2 linked regions of the Bdellovibrio bacteriovorus genome follow. The protein of the gene in region 1 interacts with the protein of each later gene in a pairwise test. Links are inferred from orthologs where the notes say so. Each region holds a gene or a part of one and is shown in the gene's direction. Other genes may lie near its edges.

Region 1 (3,573 bases):
GAACAGTTTCACTCTGAAAATGGACTTTTTGCTTTCAAAGATGAGGCTCAGACTTTTGCGATTCATGCCACACCGGAGCGCTTCGTGATGTGGTTTGACGAGCAAGGTATTTAAGAGGAAGACGCATGAAAAACTTTATCGCATTTCTGATATTCATTGTTTCTTTATCCTCTCAAGCTCAGACCCTGTTCGTGAGCGACGTGGATGACACGATCAAGTTAGCGAATGTGAAGGACCTCAGTGAAGCCGCTCGCTATGCCTTTGACGATAAAAGCCGTTTCTTAGGGATGAATGCTCTTTATCACCAGATTGTAAAAGAGAACTCTGACATTCAAGTGGTTTATCTTTCGAAAGCGCCGGAATGGTTTATGGGGCGCACACACCGCAATTTCCTCAAAAACGGGAACTATCCGGCTGGAACCTATATTGGAAAAACCGAATATGATAGCGATGTTCATAAAATCACGAACTTGCGCAAGCTCATGGAAGAACACCGTCCTCGCAAAGTGATTCTTATTGGCGATAACGGCGAACAAGACGCTGATATTTATGCGCAACTGGCTCAAGAGTACGCAAATCAGGGCATTGAGTTTCACCAATTCATTCGTATCGTTTATAACCGCAATTCCTTTGTAGAGTGGGGCGCAGCTCTGCACAATGGCCAGACAGGCTTTGTAACTCCTTTAGAGATTTCTTTTGAGCTGGAAAAAGCCAGAATCTTGAGTTATTCCGCTGTTGAAACTTTGGTTAAGACCCTGGTCCCTGATTTCGTCTATGCAAGCAGCTATGCGGCAGAGGGTGATGTGGCTTTTCCTTATTTCGTGAATTGCCAAACCTTCGTATGGAAGTGGGACGACAGTCTGCAAAGGTTTGATACAATGAAGCAGTTAAAGCTTAAATTGACCGACCGCTGTCGCCTGAAAATGTAAAGAATGTTATTAAAGTACCAATTGCCACGAGTCTATGAAAGTCTCTTACCCCGAGAGATTCTGGAGTTTTCTCCCGAAGAAAATAAAGCGACCTGCGACTCGTGTGCGATGTCTCGTCCCCGCCATAAAGGCAAAGTTCATTATCGCGAGGATTTAAAGTGCTGCACCTTTCATCCGTTCCTCGCAAATTTCATGATCGGAGCATTGTTGAAAGAAGAGTCTTCAACAGAAGCTCATCGCATTTTCCGAGATAAAATCGCTCGTCGCGAATACGCTCTGCCGATTGGGATGGTAGCGCCTGTAAAATACCAGGTTGAGTTTAATAACCGCACGGAAGGGGAGTTCGGTCAGCGCGAAGACTGGCTTTGCCCTTACTACAACAAAGAAAAACAAAACTGCAATGTGTGGCGCAATCGCGGTGTTGTTTGTACGACCTTCTTCTGCAAAAGCTCTTACGGAAAACCTGGAATTAAGTTCTGGGAAAAAATGAGCAACTATCTTTGGTATGTGGAGCTCGCGCTTTTAGAAGAAGCTTTGGTGATGTTAGATTTTTCGCCTCGTCAAATCATGGATCTTTTAGACTATCACAATCGCTACGATGGAACGGCCGCTGAAAAAAAATCCTGGGTGCTTCCAGAGGCCAAGGCCAAAGATCTGTGGAACGGGTATTACGATGATCAAGAAGGTTTCTATAAGAAATGCCACGATGTCGTGATGAATATGAACAAGAAGTCCTTTCACGAACTTATTGGTGAGCAAGGACAGATGCTGGAAGAAGATATTTTCACTCTCTTGCCGAAATTGAAAGTGGTTTAGTTATGAACATCCAAGAAAGACAACAAAAAGTAATCCAAGATTTTTCAGCGATGAATCAGTGGGAAGACCGCTATAAAAAAATCATCGAAATGGGAAAAGCGCTTCCTGAAATGCCAGAGAATTTGAAAACAGAGCAAAACGCTGTGAAAGGCTGCCAGTCGCAAGTCTGGCTCTCTGCAAATTTAAATGATCAAGGCCAAATACAACTTCAAGGCGATAGTGATGCTTTGATTGTGAAGGGTTTGGTTGGACTTTTGTTGTATGTTTACTCCGGCGCAACTCCCAGTGAGATTTTATCGACACCTCCCGAGTTTTTGAAAGCTTTGGGCTTCGAAGGAAACCTTTCTCCTAGCCGCGCCAATGGTCTGCATTCTATGCTTAAGCAAATCAAACTTTACGCAACGGCATTTGATTATCTTCTGAAAACCAAAAAATAAAGTTTGTCTTTCATTCTCACTTTTCTCAGACTTTATCAGAGGGATGTTCAGGAAGAACATTCAGAGGGGAAAAAGTGAAAAGGAATTCATTCGTAGCGACAATGACTGTCGCGCTTGCAGCAACGTTCTCAGTTGGATTTGTTAACATCACGCCCAGAGTTATTTATGGCGACGACAATCGTGTCGACGTCTATCAAGTAACCAGAGCCGACGTTCGCGAAATCGCGGATTCTACAGTGGCTCTTATTCCAACTCGCGATATTCAAAATCAAGGAAATGGTTTGGTAAAAATTCTGGCTTCAAGTTATGGCTCGAGCATGAATCTTTGCTCGGACGAGCCTTTCTTCGATCAGCCTTCAGCGGCGAACTGTTCTGGTTCGTTAGTGGGTGAGGATTTGATTGCGACAGCAGGTCACTGCATCAGTTCTTCGGATTGCTCTCGTTACGCTTTCGTCTTCGGTTATAAAATGACAGACGCTAAAACAGCACCAGAGACTTTGCCTGAAGGTGAAGTTTACGGTTGTAAGGAAATCGTGGCACGTGAATACACAAGTGCTCAAGATTACGCTCTAGTGCGTTTGGATCGCCCTGTCCGTGGTCACCGCGTTTTGACTTTGGCGCAATCACCAGCGCAACCAGGTGATGCAATCTACGTTGTAGGTCATCCTTCAGGTCTTCCGACGAAAGTGGCTGATGGCGCGCAAGTGCGTGCTCAACAAGGGACTTACTTTACATCGAACCTAGACACTTACGGCGGAAATTCGGGTTCTGCGGTTTTCAACGCAAGAACTCATGAAGTGGTAGGTATTCTGGTGCGTGGAGCGCAAGATTTCACATATGACAGAGCGAAACAATGTACTGTTTCAAATAGATGTACAGAAACGGGTTGCCGCGGTGAAGATGTCACGAACATCTCTTACATCGTGAATGCTTTGAAAAAATAATTAGTACGATAATAACAAAATAAAAAGGGGAGCTTGCTTAAAGCTCCCCTTTTTTATTTTCAACTACTCAAGATGAATTGGAGTGCCGGATTGGTTTTGTTCAGCGTCGGGAAGTTGCTGATCGGGATTAGGATTTTGTTGAATGGCTCCTTCTTCAGGTTGGCAGTTGGTGCTGTGATTTTCTAAACGGGCTAACTCATCTTTTTGTCCTTCATAACTGACTTGGGGGCAGGGTACGAGAGAAGGATCTTGTTCTGCGTTGGTCGGCTGTCGATCCACGCGATCGGCTAGGTCTCGTTGGGTTTCAATTTTCATTGCATCTGTCGCGGATCCATTAAGCGGAACCGTGGGATCTTCAGGAGCCCCTTGAACGAATTGTGGAAGGATAAGGAGAGCTGCCACGATGATAGCTTGTCTCATAACCACCTCCGTATGACTGCTTTCAAA
Region 2 (3,435 bases), on another replicon or contig:
GGCTTCTTTCCGTCAGGCAGGGTTTGACTATGCTTCTCGCAAGGGTCTTCCGACCCGCAAAGATGAAGAGTGGCATTATACTAGCGTAAAAGTTCTGGGAGAGACGGAATACACTCCAAGTGCCGTAAATCCTTTTGAACCTAGCCACGACACCGTGGTGACGATCAAAAAGTATTTGAATCCAGAATTTATCAACATCGTTTTCTTTAACGGTGTCTTGAATAAAACTTTATCTGAAGAATTGCCGATGGGCTTTTCTTTGCGCGAGCTTTCAGAGTATCCGACTCAATTCGATGATACTTTTGATGCTCTGAACGGCGCTTATCTTTCGAAGCCGTTTGTTCTTTCGCTCGCGAAAGAAACCTCTGTGGAAAAACCTGTGAATTTCGTGTTTTTCACTTCTACGGAAGGTGGCAGCCCTTTGATGGTGAATCCGCGTATTTCAGTAAACATCGGCGCGCGTTCCTCTGTTAAGATTTTAGAAAGCTACTACGGGCCAGCCACTTCTTATTTCGTGAACTCTGTAATGGATCTTCACGTAGGTGAAAGTGCGAAGGTCGTTTACGTGCGTGTTCAAGGTGAAGGGGAGTCGGCGGTGAATATCGGTCGCACTCGTCTTACAGTTGAAAAGAACGCGAATGTGGAAAGCTTGGCTTTTGCGACGGGTGCGATGTTGTCTCGTCACTCTTTAGATGTGACTTTAACGGGCCAAGGCTCTTCAACAGAGATCTTGGGTGTTTACGCCGTCAGCGGCAAACAACACGTCGATAACACATCTTTGATCAACCATCAGGTTGGTGAATGTCACACGAATCAGCTTTATAAAGGCATCTTGGATGGAGAATCCCGCTCTGTATTTAGCGGTAAAGTTCTAATCCAAAAAGGCGCGCAGAAAGCGGATTCAGCTCAGCTGAATAATAATTTGCTTTTAAGCTCTAAGGCTGAAGCGGATAGCAAGCCTGGTTTAGAAGTTTATGCTGATGACGTAAAGGCAGCGCACGGTTCGACGGTGGGTCAATTGAATCGCGAAGAGCTTTTCTATTTACAATCACGTGCGATTCCCAAGTCAAAAGCCATTCCGATGCTAAGCTACGGTTTTCTTTCTGAAGTTATTTATAAAATTTCTGACGACAGCATTCAAAAATGGCTGACTCGTCATTTGGATGAAGCGTTCACGCGTCTTCATGTAATTGGATAGGAAATGAGTCAACTAGAACAGATCTTCACCTCAGTAAGAAATGAATTCCCCGCACTGACACAAAAGGTGCATGGGAAGAATTTGATTTATTTGGATAGCGGCGCAACAACGTTGAAGCCGAAGTCGGTGATTGATCGTATTACTCATTTTTATTCATTTGAAACTTCCAACGTGCATCGTGGTGCGCATTACTTAGGTGATGTTGCCACTCAAGCCTTTGAGTCGGCTCGTAATAGCGTGGCTCAATTCTTAAACGCGCGTATGTCGGAAGAGATCGTTTTTGTTCGCGGCACCACTGAGGGTGTGAACCTTGTTGCTCACTCGTGGGCGATGATGAATCTAAAAGCCGGCGACGAAATCCTAATTACGGTGATGGAACATCACGGGAATATCGTTCCTTGGCAAATGGTCGCCGAAAAAGTCGGCGCGAAAGTGCTGGCGGCAGACATTTTAGATAATGGCGAACTGAATATTGAAGATTTCAAAAAGAAACTTTCTTCTAAAACAAAAATGGTGGCTTTCACGGGCTGCTCGAATGTTTTAGGCACGAACAATGATATGAAACTTTTGACGAAGCTTGCTCATGAAGTGGGCGCAAAAGTTCTTATTGATGGTGCCCAAGTTGTTTCTCAGGCCAAAGTGGATGTGCAGGACATCGATTGTGATTTCTTTGTATTTTCGGCTCATAAGGTTTTCGGACCTTTCGGTATGGGTGTAGTTTACGGAAAAAAAGAAATTCTAGATGGAATGTCTCCGTATCAGGGTGGCGGCAGTATGATTGCTAAAGTCACTGTTGAAAAGACGACTTACAACGATGTGCCTTTCCGTTTTGAAGCCGGAACGCCACATATTGAAGGCGCGGTCGGATTGCATGCGGCGATTGATTTCGTCAACCGCATTGGACTAGATAAAATCCACAGCTATGAAATGGATCTTTTAAAGTATGCGACTGAAAAGTTGTCAGCGATTCCAGATGTGAAAATCTTCGGAACTTCTGAAAACAAAGGTCCTATTCTTTCCTTTAATATTAAAGGAGCTCACCATTCTGACGTAGGACAAATCCTAGATCAGGAAGGTGTTGCCGTTCGCGCGGGTCACCATTGCACTCAGCCTTTAATGACTAGACTGGGTGTGCCTGGGACAGTGCGCGCTTCTTTTTCCGTGTATAATAATCGTCAAGATATAGACGCTTTAGTAAAAGCCGTGGCGAAAGCCCGGGAGATGTTGTTATGAGCAGCCAAGATGTACTCATCCGTATTCAAGCGACTCCAAATCCCAATGCTTGGAAATTTGTATTGGATCGCCCTGTATTGAATGAAGGCAAAGCCACTTACGCTGATGCCAAAGAAGCTGATCAAAGCTTGCTGGCTTCCGCCTTATTTCAAGTCGAAGGTGTTCGTCAGGTTCACTTCTTTCAGAATGTGATCACGATCACGCACAACTTCGATGCGGATCCCGAAGAAATTCAAAAGAATGTATGCGCTGTGATCCAAACGCGCATGCCCGTGCACAATCCTAATCAGACGCAAATGGATGAAAAGAAATTGCGTCGTGCAAGTCTTCCTCCGGAAGTTCAGCGCATTGAAGAAATTTTGGATGAAACGGTTCGTCCTGGTTTGCAAGGCGATGGCGGTGACTTGGATGTGGTGAAATACGAAGACAATAAGCTTTACGTGTTTTATCAAGGGGCTTGCGGAACTTGCCCAAGTGCTACATCAGGAACTTTGATGGCGATCGAAGGAATTCTTCGTGATCAATTCAATTCCGAAATCGAAGTGATTCCGGTTTAATTTTCTTATCGGCCGACTGGTTTAGACTCGGGACCGAGTTGTTCATCAGCGGCCTTTTTCATTTCCGAAGCCACAGATTCCCACGTATCTTCAGGGCGGCTGACTACAACGGCAGAGCTTCCCATCTTTTCTTCTCCGCGAGCACCCGATGCTTGCAAGGAAATCATGCGCTGCTTTTCTTTATTAAAGCCGCTAACTGTCAGTCTTACTTCGACGATCTGACCCATTTTAACGTTAGCAAGGCTGTCGCTCAGCTGACCTTCAACCACTTGCACATCTTCAGGAAGGGCCCAGACATACGAAAGATCGCTAGTCATTTCTTGATTCACTAAAATCCGTCCTACGAGGTTTACATCAGAGTTTCCTGATTCAGGAATTTCAGTCGGAGCCACTTCTACTTTTAGAAGAGCAAGATGTTTCCCCACGGGAACTGGCATCCAGAACTTG

What was found. Proteins that work in one complex are often made in the same cells at the same time.
Region 2: the proteins of AZI85_RS13910 (region 1) and AZI85_RS15745 interact in binary tests that used the Escherichia coli proteins (3 or more experiments, as listed by UniProt). The link is inferred for Bdellovibrio bacteriovorus from one-to-one orthologs.

The regions. Positions count from the first base shown.
Region 1 is NZ_LUKF01000017.1:309,342-312,914, reverse strand. What follows is about bases 499-3,464. They hold AZI85_RS13910 (SufE family protein), read left to right. Parts: upstream 499-1,747; coding sequence 1,748-2,182; downstream 2,183-3,464. Other genes in these bases: AZI85_RS13900 (hypothetical protein), read right to left, coding at 3,190-3,464; AZI85_RS13905 (trypsin-like serine peptidase), read left to right, coding at 2,257-3,126; AZI85_RS13915 (hypothetical protein), read left to right, coding at 933-1,745; AZI85_RS13920 (phosphatase domain-containing protein), read left to right, coding at 499-929. Outside these bases: AZI85_RS13925 (hypothetical protein), read left to right, coding at 1-114; more of AZI85_RS13920, read left to right, coding at 126-498; more of AZI85_RS13900, read right to left, coding at 3,465-3,546. UniProt on the Escherichia coli protein: Participates in cysteine desulfuration mediated by SufS. Cysteine desulfuration mobilizes sulfur from L-cysteine to yield L-alanine and constitutes an essential step in sulfur metabolism for biosynthesis of a variety of sulfur-containing biomolecules.
Region 2 is NZ_LUKF01000019.1:221,440-224,874, reverse strand. What follows is about bases 489-3,316. They hold AZI85_RS15745 (aminotransferase class V-fold PLP-dependent enzyme), read left to right. Parts: upstream 489-1,201; coding sequence 1,202-2,431; downstream 2,432-3,316. Other genes in these bases: AZI85_RS15735 (hypothetical protein), read right to left, coding at 2,994-3,316; AZI85_RS15740 (NifU family protein), read left to right, coding at 2,428-2,988; sufD (Fe-S cluster assembly protein SufD), read left to right, coding at 489-1,198. Also shown: more of sufD, read left to right, coding at 1-488; more of AZI85_RS15735, read right to left, coding at 3,317-3,435. UniProt on the Escherichia coli protein: Cysteine desulfurases mobilize the sulfur from L-cysteine to yield L-alanine, an essential step in sulfur metabolism for biosynthesis of a variety of sulfur-containing biomolecules.